DNA from 3 places in the Aggregatilinea sp. genome. Region 3 is predicted to be linked to each of the others. Evidence: riboswitches for the same ligand, from Rfam matches in the RefSeq annotation. Region 3 holds a riboswitch; each other region holds the start of a gene.
The links. Region 3 has a riboswitch for S-adenosylmethionine ahead of V7116_RS04130 (O-acetylhomoserine aminocarboxypropyltransferase/cysteine synthase family protein). Riboswitches for the same ligand answer to the same signal wherever they lie in the genome.

Region 1 (4,147 bases), on a different contig from region 3:
GGGCGTGCGCACGCTCGAAATCGGCGCGGCGCTGTCCAATCCACGCGCGCTGGCATTGTACCGGCGGCTCGGTTTCAAGGACGCGCGCACCATCGAGCTGGACCTGGGTTGTGGCCTGGAGCCGGTGGTGTACCTGACCAAAGCGCTGCCGAAGGGCTAAGTCGCCCAATCCTTCAACTCGCCGCTGTACAGATCGCGCACGCGCTGATCCTCCGGGTCCGGGTAGCCGAACCGGTCGATTAGCGTGCCTAGCGTGAACTCGCTGCTCTCGCGGTTGCCCAACAGCAGTTCCTGCAGCACGATGTCGATCACCAGGATCAGGCGTCCGAAGTGGCTGTACTGGCTGGGGAGGGCGGTGAACAATGTGGCGAAGATCCGCTCGCGCAGTTCCAGATCCTGCACGCCGCTGCCCGGCCAGCCCACGATCCAGTTGTGCTGGTAGACGCCGATCGACAGCACGTCCGCGCGGAGCTGCGCTAGCTGCTGGATCGCGGCGCGGCGTGCGGAAGCGTCTGAAAGGCGGTGCGTTTCGCGAAAGGGCACATTGCCGAGCATCTCGTACATGCGCCCCGGCTCTGTGGTGCGGATCACGCGGCCCAGGCTGCGCTGCTCGAAGCGGAACGCACGTGAAAGAGCGCGCGTGCACTCCATGTAATACTGCGCGAGGTGCTTTTGCCCGGCGTGGCGGTCGATGCGCCAGATCAGCGACAGTAGATCGCTGAAGTCCAACGACAACTGCGGCGGATTGAACGGGCTGTAAGGGGATGTAAGCTGGTTGATGCGCGTCTGGTCGCGGTTCATCGCACGTTGATCCTGGGACACCTGACAGATTGCAGGCCCGGTCCTGATTGAAAGCTGTTGTAGTGGGACCCACACCAAGTATAGGCGCGTCCGCTCTGTTTAACTAACTGCCGCGAAAACGACCGCGCGCGATATTGACCATATCCACGAGCATCCCGTACGCCGTGGTCGTGGGGTCCGTGTCGCCTTCGACGATGGTCAATTGGTGAAGCGTGTCCGTCTGGAAGGTAACGGCGCTGCTGGTTCTGGACACCTGACACAGCGGATCTCTGAGCGGCAGGCGGGTAGGCTTCACACTGGCGCGCACTGCGCCATTTTCGTTCACGACGTCGCACAGCAGCTTGATGCGCTCGCCCGCTTCCAATGCGGCTTGCGCGTCCTGCACGGTGATCCCCATGATGCCGGTGCGATCTACATCCGCCGGGTGCAGATCTGCGCCCATGATCACGTTAGCCAGCACGACCGTTTTGACGGTGGCGTCCCAGCCTTCGAGATCGGTCGCCGAGTCGGCTTCCGCGACGCCAATCGCTTGCGCCTGCCGCACGGCCTCATCGAATGTGGTTCCCTGTTCCAGTGCGCTCAACACGAAATTTGTCGTACTGTTCAGGACGCCCTGAATGCGCAGAATCGTCGTCGCCAACAGTCCCTCGCGTCCCACGCTGAGGACCGGCGCGCCATCCATGACCGTACTCTCGAAGAAGAAGCCGAGATCTTTTTCCGCGGCAAGCGCGCGCAGTTCCTGGTAGGCGAACGCGACCGGACCCTTGTTGGCCGTGACGACGTGCCGCCCGGCCTTGAGCGCGGCGCGGACGTAATCGGTGGCGGGCTGGCCCGTCCGGGGATTCAGCCACGTTGCTTCCATGACTAAATCAGCAGGGCAAACATCGATGAACGCCAGCGTATCGCTGACCGGTTCGCCCTTGTGCAGCGTGTCCAACCGCTCGCCTGCTTCGACGGCGCGCAGCGCGGCCTGTAAGTCCAACCCGTCGGGATCGATCGCGCATCCGCGCGACTGGGTGGCGATGCCCGTGACACGGAAGGTGAGGTCGTATTCATCGCGGAGAGTGGCAGCTTTGACGTCCAGCAGGCGCGCCAGGGCGCGGGCGACGTTGCCGAAGCCGAGCAGCGCAATATCGAGGTGCATTGCGGCGACAGTCCTTTCGCGGAGCGGGGAGTTGCCTCTGATAATGGTTGTATTATACCCAAAATGATGGAACGTCGAGCTTCCTGCTCAAACAGGTTCGGCAAACGGGATAGAATCATACGGCATGGGCGGACTTAATTGGCACGCCGGTCTGACTTATGGTACGATCATCCGCAGTTTCACCTCATCCAGAGCGGGGGAGGGACCGGCCCTGTGAACCCGCGGCAACCCCTGGCCACAACCGGCCAGTACGGTGCCAACTCCGGCAGCGCCTACTGGAAGATGAGGGCCCGCGAGATGCATATTCACGGACGCCCCTTGTTGCTGTAGGGGCGTTTTAGTTCGCGGGGCTGAGGCTCCGTGCGGCGACCGGCGGCGAAGGCCACCAGAAGAGGCGAATCCCCATGACGAACGCGACAAAATCACACGAGCGTGCTTTTACCAACCGGCGTTATCTTGACGCGATTGCGGACCACGTATTGATTTACGATGGCGCGATGGGTACCAGCATCCAGCGCTATAACCTGACCGCCGAGGATTTTGGCGGCGCGCGCACCGAGGGCTGCAACGACTATCTGGTGATCACCCGCCCGGATGTGATCGAAGCGATCCATGCCTCGTTTCTGGCCGTGGGCAGCGAGGTGGTCGAGACGGATACCTTCCGCTCCAACCGTCTGACGCTGGCCGAGTATGGCTTGCAGGATCGCGTGCTGGAGATCAACCAGGCGGCGGCGCGGTTGGCGCGCGGCGTGGCGGATCGCTACGCGGCGGAGACAGGCGTCCCGCGCTACGTGGCGGGCAGCATCGGCCCCAGCGGCAAGCTGCCCAGCTCCGACGACCCCGACCTGAGCAACGTGACGTTCGATGAACTGTCAGCCATCTTCGGGGAGCAGGCGCAGGGCCTTCTGGAAGGCGGCGTGGACGTGCTGCTGGTCGAAACCAGCCAGGACATCCTCGAAGTGCGCGCGGCGGTGGTCGGCATCGACCATGCTTTCGAGCGGACCGGGATCAAGGTGCCGCTGCAGGTACAGGTTACGCTCGATACGTCGGGACGTATGCTGTTCGGCACGGACATCGCCAGCGCGCTGACCACGCTCGAATCGCTGCCGATCGACGTGCTGGGCCTCAACTGCTCGACCGGGCCGGAGCACATGGCGCAGCCGGTAAAGTACCTCGTGGAACACAGCACGAAGCCGTTGAGCATTCTGCCCAACGCCGGACTTCCGATCAACGTCGAAGGCGAGGCGGTCTACCCGATGCAGCCCGATCCGTTCGCGGCGATGCTGTCGGAGTTTGTCGATTGGGGTGTGAATGTGGTCGGTGGCTGCTGCGGCACGACGCCGGAGCACCTTGCAAAGCTGGTCGAGCGCGTGAAGGGTGCGCCCGACGCGCGGCGCGATCCACCCACGCGCCAGCCGGAAGCCGAGGCCGCCGTATCGAGCGGGATGCGCGCGATGGCGATGCGCCAGTCCCCGCCGCCCACGCTGATCGGGGAGCGCGTCAACAGCCAGGGCAGCCGCAAGATCAAACGCCTGCTGCTGGAAGAAGACTACGATGGCATTTTACAGGTCGCGCGGCAGCAGGTGGACGCCGGGGCGCACATCCTCGACGTATGCGTGGCCCTCACCGAGCGCGCCGACGAAGCCGAGCAGATGCGCAAAGTGGTCAAAAAGCTGGCGATGGGCGTGGATGTGCCGCTGATGATCGATACGACCGAGCCGGACGTGGCCGAAGCCGCCCTCAGCCTGTACCCGGGCCGGGGCATTATCAACAGCATCAACCTGGAAAATGGCCTGGCTAAGATCGAGGCGATCGTGCCGATTGCCTGCAAGCACGGCGCGGCGGTGGTCGCGCTGACCATCGACGAGCAGGGCATGGCTAAGACCGCCGAACGCAAGCTCGAGATTGCGCGGCGCATCCACGACATCACCGTGAACGAGTACGGCCTCGCGCCCGAAGACCTGATCTTTGACGCGCTGACCTTCACCCTGGCGACCGGCGACCCGGAGATGGCGGGCAGCGCCGTCGAGACGATGGACGGCATCAAGCGCATCAAGGCCGAACTGCCCGGCGTGCTGACCTCGTTGGGCGTCAGCAACGTCAGCTTTGGGCTGTCGCCCGCCGCGCGCGCGGTGCTCAACAGCGTCTTCCTGACGCACTGCGTTGAGGCGGGGCTGGACATGGCGATCGTCAACCCGGCGC
Region 2 (4,147 bases), on a different contig from region 3:
GATGGACTCCGACAGGCCCGACAGCACGGCCTGCACCTCGGGACTGCGGGCCATCATCTCCTGAATGGCGGGGGAGGTCTGCACCAGCCGGTTGTAGCCGTAGACGGTGGTCAGCGGCGTGCGCAGCTCGTGCGCAGTGAGCTGGATGAAGTCGTCTTTGATCTGGTCCAGGCGCAACAGGTCGCGGTTGATGGCTTCCAGCTCGCGGACGTTGCTTTCAAGCTGCTGCACGATCTCACGGTTGACCGCCGCGCGGACCGGCGCCAGCGCGCTCGGATCGGGCGGCTCGTGATGCCCCGTCAGGTAGTCTTCGAGCTTTTTGGTCAGCGTGGCGACGTCGACCGGCTTATCGATCGTGCCGGTCATGCCTGCGCGCGCCGCGCGATCGTGCTCGGAGGCGCGGTCGGCGGCGATCAGCGCGACCACCGGCACGGCAGCCATGCCCGGCTCGGCGCGCAGACGCATCATCAGCTCGGCTTCGCTCATGTCGGGCAGGTCGATGTCGATCAGAACCAGATCGGGCCGATGCGTGCGGGCCAGTTCCAGTCCATGCATACTCTGGCTGGCGGCCACTACGCGGTAGCCCGCATAGGTCAGGGCGCGCTGAATCATCAAGCGTCCGGCGTCGTCATCTTCGATGTATAGGATCGTGGCGGGTTGTGTCATGCCGTTCCATCCGGGGAATACGAGCAGCAGGTCAAAATCTAATCGGCGCGCGGCTCATTCTGGCGATCCGCGCCCGCGTCCTCAGCTTCAGGAGCCTGTTCGTCCTGAATATCACCGGGCGCTGGATCCGTGAGGATCGGGATGAGCGGCGGTGTTTCCCGGTCGAGCCGGTTCATGGTGCGTTTCAGATGCGTATCCGCGGGGCCGGACATGGTTGACGCGCGATGTAGCGAGTCGGGATCGTGGGGCAGCACGACTTGCTTGGCGCGCGGAATGTCGGCGGGTTCGGGCAGCAGATCGTCGTCGGGCGGCGCCTGGGCCTCCCACTGGTCGATGAACTGCGTCACCCAGTCCAGTTCCGCTTGCAGCAGGACGAGACGGTGTTCAAAGATCGCAATAACGTTATAAGTCGCTTTGGCGTTCACCAACTGCTGCCAGCGCTCGCGTGCCTGCCCCAGGCGCATCACGAGATCCTGCCGGTAAGCGATGAACGCGCTGCGAAGCTGGGACGCGCGCAGCACGTCCAGGTTCGCCAGGCCCAGCTCGAAGCCGCTGGCGGTCTCGCGCGGGGTGCTGAGCAGATCGGCTACGGCGGTTTGCAGGACGCCGTACCCGGCGGGCGTGATCCGGTACTCGCGGCGAGAGGGGCCTTCGGCGTGCTGGCCCGGCTCGCTTTCGACCAATCCCTGGCGTTCCAGCTTGTCGATGACGTAATACATCGACGAGACGCCGATATTCGTCCAGGCGCGGAGGCCGCGTTGGGTGATGATCGTCTGGATGTCGTACCCGTGCACCGGCCCTTCGGCCACGATGCTCAACAGGGCGAGTTCTGCGTCAGTCATACCCCAAAATCCTGCTGTAGGCCCCTACAGCCGCTCTCGACCACTTGCGTACACAGGTAGAGTACACGAGGCGCGATTGGGTGTCAATTTTGGATCGCGCATGGCGCGCGGTAGAGGCCCGGATTTGGGGATGGCCGGGGACGCAGGCGGGCGTAGGCTGCCACCCGGCACGTGTTGACAGCCCTGATCAGGGGTGCTATCATTCGCGCACCTTTAAAAACAATTTATATTGGAAACACTCTTATCCAGAGCGGCAGAGGGACCGGCCCCGTGAAGCCGCGGCAACCCCTCCGGCTGAGCAACTCCGCGTCAGCCAGAGAAGGGTGCCAATTCCGTCAGGTTTTCTGGAAGATGAGAGCCGTTTTTCCACCCGCCTCAGTGGAGTCTGTCCCGACGAGGCCATGCATGGTGTGAAACGTGCCCCCTGGAGTGTGCTGCCGGGGGGCTTTTTCATGTGTTGGGCAGGGCGGTGGAGCAAGACATTCCATAAGGAGCTTCGGTGAGCGAGAACAAAGCAAGCACAACCTTCATGTCCTCTCCCCAGTATTTCTTCACCTCGGAATCGGTGACTGAGGGACACCCGGACAAGATCTGCGACCAGATTTCAGACGCCGTTCTGGACGCCATCATCGCGGAAGATCCCGGTGCGCGCGTCGCGTGCGAAACCGCGGTCACGACCGGGCTGGTGGTGGTCATGGGCGAGATCACTACGTCTACCTACGTGGACATTAACGCGCTGGTGCGCGATGTTGTGCGCGACATCGGCTATACGCGCGGCAAGTACGGCTTCGACGCCGACACGTGCGGCGTGATCGTGTCGCTCAAGGAGCAGTCCGGCGACATCGCGCAGGGCGTGGACCGCGCGCTCGAACAGCGCGAGGGCGGCCCGACCGAGGATCAGCTCAACGCGGTGGGCGCGGGCGACCAGGGTATGATGATCGGGTTTGCCTGCGACGAAACGCCGGAGCTGATGCCCCTGTCGATCATGCTGGCGCACAAGCTGACCAAGCGCCTGTCGGAAGTGCGCCGCGACGGCACGCTGCCGTACCTGCGGCCCGACGGCAAGAGCCAGGTCACGGTCGAATATGCGTACGGCCAGCCCAAGCGCATCGACACCGTGCTGATTTCCAGCCAGCACGCGCCGGATATTTCCAGCGAGCAGATCCGCGCGGAGATCATCGAGCAGGTGATCAAGCCCGTCATCCCGGCGCACCTGCTGGACGAGAAGACCAGGTTCTTCGTGAACCCGACCGGTCGCTTCGTCATCGGCGGGCCGCTCGGTGACGCGGGCCTGACCGGGCGCAAGATCATCGTCGATACCTACGGCGGCGTGGCACGTCATGGCGGCGGCGCGTTCTCGGGCAAAGACCCGACAAAAGTGGACCGTTCCGCGGCGTACATGGCCCGTTACGTTGCCAAGAACGTGGTCGCGGCGGGATTGGCGCGGCGCTTCGAGCTTCAGATCTCCTACGCGATCGGCGTGGCGCGCCCGCTGTCCGTCGCCATCGAGACGTTCGGCACGGGCTGCATCCCCGACGAGAAGATCGTCGAGCTGATCCGCGCGCACTTCGATATGCGCCCCGCGGCGATCATTCACAACCTGGAGCTGCGCAAGCCGCAGTTCCGGCAGGTGGCTGCGTTCGGGCACTTCGGGCGCGACGACCTGGACGTGGCATGGGAGCGCACCGACAAGGCCGACGCGCTGCGTAAGGCTGCCGGGCTGGAATAAGGCCGGGCTAGCGCTAAAAACGCGACGAGGGTGCAGATATGCACCCTCGTTTTTTGTTTTCTGTTTGTTGCTAGAGCCTGTTATGAACTTATAGCCCCCCATTCCCTGGCCCCTTCCCCCACGCAAGCGGAGGGAAGGGGAAGCCACCCCACACAACCCCGTTGCGCGGGGACCCCAGGAAAAAACGGGCGGAGCAAGCCCCGCCCCTACGGATCGCGGGATGATGAACGCATGAGAATCCAGTTCTCTCGCTCGAAACGTGCATCACACGCTCCAGCGCGTTCCGTTCTGGGGAACGGTTACGCGAGCGCCTGCGGATGATCGGCGCGCACCATGTCCAGATCGGCGGCGCGGGCGTTCGCTTCGACCTGCTCCGGCGACTTGCAGCCGGGGATCACACACGTCACGGCGGGATGCTGCAAACACCACGCCAGCGCCCAGGTCGCCATGTTCACCCCCTCGGGCACTTCTTGCGCCTGGATGTTTTCCACTTCGGCAAGCTGCGCCTGGATCTGATCCTCGCTGCGCGTCGAGCGCACGTCGGTGTCGTCCGTGAAGCGCGTGCCGGGCTTGTACTTGCCGCTCAGCAGGCCGCTGGCGAGCGGGACGCGGGCCAGCACACCCAGGTAATCTTCAAGGCACGCGGGCAGCACTTCTTCTTCGGGGATGCGGTCCAAGCGGTTGTAGACGACCTGGATCGCGCTTGCGCCGACGGACGCCGCCCGTGCCGTCTGGTAAATGTTGGTGTTGGGGCTGATCGACAGGCCCACCGCGCGGATCTTGCCCGCCTGCACCTGCTCGGCCAGCATGTCCCACAGCTCCGGCTGGTCGAAGGCGTCGTTGCTGCCCGAATGGAACTGGTAGAGGTCGATGTAGTCCGTTTGCAGCGCCCGCAGCGAGTCTTCAAGCT
Region 3 (4,147 bases):
CCGGATCGGGGCGCAGGCGGCCCACCACGGTCGCCATGCCGCCGCCCGTGTCGCGGTCCCGGCGCGGCTGGGGACGATCCTGCTCGGAGCGCACCACTACCGGCTGTTCCGGCGCGGTCGGCAGACCGGGAACCGGATCGGGCCCACGGAACGACTGCCACGCCTCCAGGATCTGCGCCTCGGTCACGTCCTCCACGAAGCGCACCGACACCGCCACGAGGTGCCCATCAATCACCGGGACGCGCGTGCAGGTCGCGCTCATCACGCAGTCCAGCCATTGAATCTGCTCGCCGTCGAGCGCGCCAAGCATCTTACGCGGCTCCGTCTCGACCTTACCCTCTTCGCCGCCAATGTAGGGGACGACGTTCTCGGTGATGTCCAAAGCGGAAACGCCGGGATAGCCCGCGCCGCTGATCGCCTGCATACTGACGACTTGCGCGGCTTCGATCCCAAACTGGCGCAGCGGCGCGAACGCCATCACGACCGGGGCCGTCGTACAGTTCGAGTTGGTCGCCACACCGCCCGTGCTCCAGCCGTACTTGCGGCGCTGCACGCCGATCAGCGCGGCGTGCTCGGCGTTGGCTTCGGGCAACAGGATCGGCACGTCTTCCTGCATCCGATAGGCGCTGGCGTTGGAGCAAATCATGTGACCCTGCTCCGCCAGCCGCCATTCGACGGTCTTGGCGATGTCGCTGGGCAGCGCCGAAAACACAATGGGCGACTGCACATCCGCATCCAGCGGAAGCACCTCGCAGTCCGCGATGTGGGAGGGCGGATTGCCGGACAGCACCCAGCGAGTCGCCTGGCCGTACCGCTGCCCCGCGCTGCGCTCGCTTGCAATCAGCTCAGTCACGCGGAACCAGGGATGCCCTTCAAGCAGTTGAATGAAGCGCTGGCCGACCGCGCCGGTTGCTCCCAGCACGGCAACGTTGATCTGTTTCTGCCTGCTTGCCATAGGTTCACCTCTGATCACGGGATGCTTTCACAGTGGCACAACGTTACCATACTCACCACCCGCCGACCATCGGCGCTTTCCGCCAAATAGACTCCGGCCCCATCACAGGGGATATCAAATCCGGCCTGAAGGCGCGGCGGTTTTCGGTAAAATGCCCACTTTGCGATCAATTTAGCCCGTTTTGGAACGACTTTTCACCTCATAATGTCCCCGAACCATTTTTGGATGAATTTTTCAGAACCCTGTTGACAAATCTTTTAGGCCATGATAATCTGTCTCCCAGTTACCAATTGAATAGCAGCATACCCTTTTATCCAGAGCGGTGGAGGGACCGGCCCTTTGAAACCGCGGCAACCATTCGGATTCCGAAAGTGGTGCCAATTCCGGCAGAATCTTCTGGAAGATGAGAGGGGACTGGCAGATATCGCTATGTTCAAGTCCTTCTCTCTCCGGGGAAGGACTTTTTTGTTGTTTCCTCGGGGAAATGGGGTTCACCGCTGCTAATCGACCCATCAACCGCCCTAAGGAGGCACGAACATGTCAGGCACTAATGGTCACACCGAACACACCCTGAAGTTCAACAGCAAGGCTCTGCACGCGGGTTACTCCCCAGACCCGACCACAGGCGCCCGCGCCGTCCCGATTTACCAAACCACATCGTACCAATTCCGCGACACGGATCACGCGGCGGCGCTGTTCGCGCTGCAAGAACCGGGCAACATCTACACCCGCATCATGAACCCGACCAACGCCGTGTTCGAGGAACGCATTGCGGCGCTGGAAGGCGGCATCGGGGCGCTGGCGACGGCGTCGGGCCAGTTCGCGGAAACGCTGACCGTGCTCACCCTGGCGAACAGCGGCGACGAAGTGATCGCAACCAGCGCACTGTACGGTGGCACGTACACCCTGCTGGCGTATACGCTCAAGCGCGCGGGTATCACGACGCACTTCGTGGAGGAAAACACCCCCGAAGCATTCGAGCGGCTGATCAACGATAAGACCAAGCTGATTTACCTGGAAACGATCGGCAACCCGAAGCTGCAAATCCCCGACTTCGAGGGCATCACGGCGGTCGCGCACGCACACGGCATCCCGGTGGTGGTCGATAACACCTTCGCCACGCCGTACCTGTGCCGCCCGTTCGAGCATGGCGTGGATATCGTGGTGCACTCGACGACCAAGTGGATCGGTGGGCACGGCCTGAGCATCGGCGGCGTGATCGTGGACAGCGGCAAGTTCGACTGGAAGGCCAGCGGACGCCACGACGGCATCGTGGAACCGGAACCGGCCTATCACGGTGCGGTGCTGGCTGACGTGCTTGGCCCGGCGGCCTTTATCGGGCGGGCGCGCGTGGTCGGCCTGCGCGACTTGGGCGGCAGCCAGGCCCCGTTTAACAGCTTCCTGAACATCATCGGGCTGGAAACACTCGCCTTGCGCGTGCAGCGTCACGTCGAAAATGCGCAAGCCGTCGCGGAATACCTGGAACGGCATCCGGCGGTGTCGTGGGTCAACTACCCCGGCCTGCCCAGCCACGAAAGCTACGAGCGCGCCAAGAAATATCTGCCCAAGGGCGCAGGCGCAGTGCTCGGCTTTGGCATCAAGGGCGGGCGTGAAGGTGGACGCAAGTTCATCGACAGCCTCAAGCTGTTCTCGCATCTGGCGAATGTGGGCGACACCCGCTCGCTGGCGATCCACCCCGCGACTACCACGCACCAACAGCTCAGCCCCGAGGAACAGGTCGCGTCTGGCGTGACCGACGACTACGTGCGGCTGGCGGTCGGCATTGAGGACATCAACGACATCCTGTGGGACCTGGATCAGGCGCTCACGGTGGCGCAAGGCGTCAAGCCGGTCGCAGTTCCGTAAACCATTCCAAGAGTCTATTCTCCCGGGGGCGTGCGCACGCCCCCGGCGAGCTTTGAACCCGGTAAAGGCAGCAGCACCAATCATGGTCATGACAACTGACTCGACTACCACGCGCAAGACGATCAGCCACCCCAGGCCGCAGCCGACTTACCGGCGCTCGCGGCCCGGTTCCGTGGGGATCGTCAAGCGCCAATACGCCCAGTTCGATACGCCGCTGCACCTGCGCAGCGGCGAAACACTTGAAGGCTTCACGCTCGCTTACGAGACGTACGGCACGCTCAACGCCAGCCACAGCAACGCGATCCTGATTTGCCATGCGCTGTCCGGTGACGCACATGTCGCGGGCTATCACACGTCGCAGGCCAGCGAAAAGCCGGGCTGGTGGGATGAGGCGGTGGGCCCCGGTAAGATGTTCGACACCAACCGCTTCTTCGTGATCTGCTCGAACGTGATCGGCGGCTGCCAGGGCAGCACCGGGCCGTCGTCCACTGCGCCGGACGGCAAACCCTACGCCCTGCGCTTCCCGCACGTCACTGTGCCGGATATGGTCGAGGCGCAGCGGCATTTGCTGGATCATCTGGGCATCGAAAAGCTGTTCGCGACGGGCGGCGGCAGCATGGGCGGCATGCAGGCGCTGCAATGGGCGGTGGCATACCCGGAGCGCGTCGGTGCGGTGCTGTTCATGGCGAGTACCCCGCGATCCTCGGCGCAGCACATCGCGTTCAACGAGTCGGGCAGACAGGCCATTTACGCGGACGCGAACTGGAACCACGGCGATTATTATGGTGGCCCCGCCCCGGCAGGCGGCCTGAGCGTCGCGCGCATGTTGGCGCACATTACCTATATGAGCGAAGCGTCCCTGGAGCAGAAATTCGGACGGCGGCTGCAAAGCGCGGACGAGATCCCATACACGTTCGATACGCCCGAATTCGCCGTCGAGAGCTATTTGGAGCACCAGGGCGAGCAGTTCGTCAACCGTTTCGACGCCAACAGCTACCTCTACATCACCAAGGCCATCGACTATTTCGACATCGCCGCCGATTACGGCTCGCTGCGCGCCGCATTGGAGCGCGTCAAAGCAAAGTTCCAGGTGATCACATTTTCGAGCGACTGGCTCTACCCCGCGCACCAATCGCAGGAGTTGGTGCAAACGCTAACGGCCCTCGGTCGCAGCGTGGAGTACCATCACGTGCACGCGCCGTTCGGCCACGACTCGTTTTTGGTCGAAGTCGAAAAGATGTCCGATCTGGTCGGGACTTACCTCGACCGGCTGTGGCAGGATCACAAAGCGGCGACCCGGTAGCGGTCGCCGCTTTTCTTTTCTCA

Region 1: linked by a shared signal. The riboswitch ahead of metH (methionine synthase) and the one ahead of V7116_RS04130 (O-acetylhomoserine aminocarboxypropyltransferase/cysteine synthase family protein) in region 3 are both predicted to bind S-adenosylmethionine.
Region 2: linked by a shared signal. The riboswitch ahead of metK (methionine adenosyltransferase) and the one ahead of V7116_RS04130 (O-acetylhomoserine aminocarboxypropyltransferase/cysteine synthase family protein) in region 3 are both predicted to bind S-adenosylmethionine.

The regions. Positions count from the first base shown of each region.
Region 1 is NZ_DAISHJ010000003.1:84,824-88,970, reverse strand. Features, by position in the region: gene V7116_RS02280 (GNAT family N-acetyltransferase) at 1-160, shown strand, start outside; gene V7116_RS02275 (hypothetical protein) at 157-801, opposite strand; gene V7116_RS02270 (hypothetical protein) at 905-1,945, opposite strand; SAM riboswitch class I at 2,127-2,234, shown strand; gene metH (methionine synthase) at 2,350-4,147, shown strand, end outside.
Region 2 is NZ_DAISHJ010000101.1:4,503-8,649, reverse strand. Features, by position in the region: gene V7116_RS20090 (ATP-binding response regulator) at 1-666, opposite strand, end outside; gene V7116_RS20085 (PadR family transcriptional regulator) at 705-1,508, opposite strand; SAM riboswitch class I at 1,747-1,866, shown strand; gene metK (methionine adenosyltransferase) at 2,038-3,237, shown strand; gene V7116_RS20075 (aldo/keto reductase) at 3,537-4,147, opposite strand, start outside.
Region 3 is NZ_DAISHJ010000007.1:47,025-51,171, reverse strand. Features, by position in the region: gene asd (aspartate-semialdehyde dehydrogenase) at 1-955, opposite strand, end outside; SAM riboswitch class I at 1,263-1,365, shown strand; gene V7116_RS04130 (O-acetylhomoserine aminocarboxypropyltransferase/cysteine synthase family protein) at 1,493-2,821, shown strand; gene metX (homoserine O-acetyltransferase MetX) at 2,904-4,124, shown strand.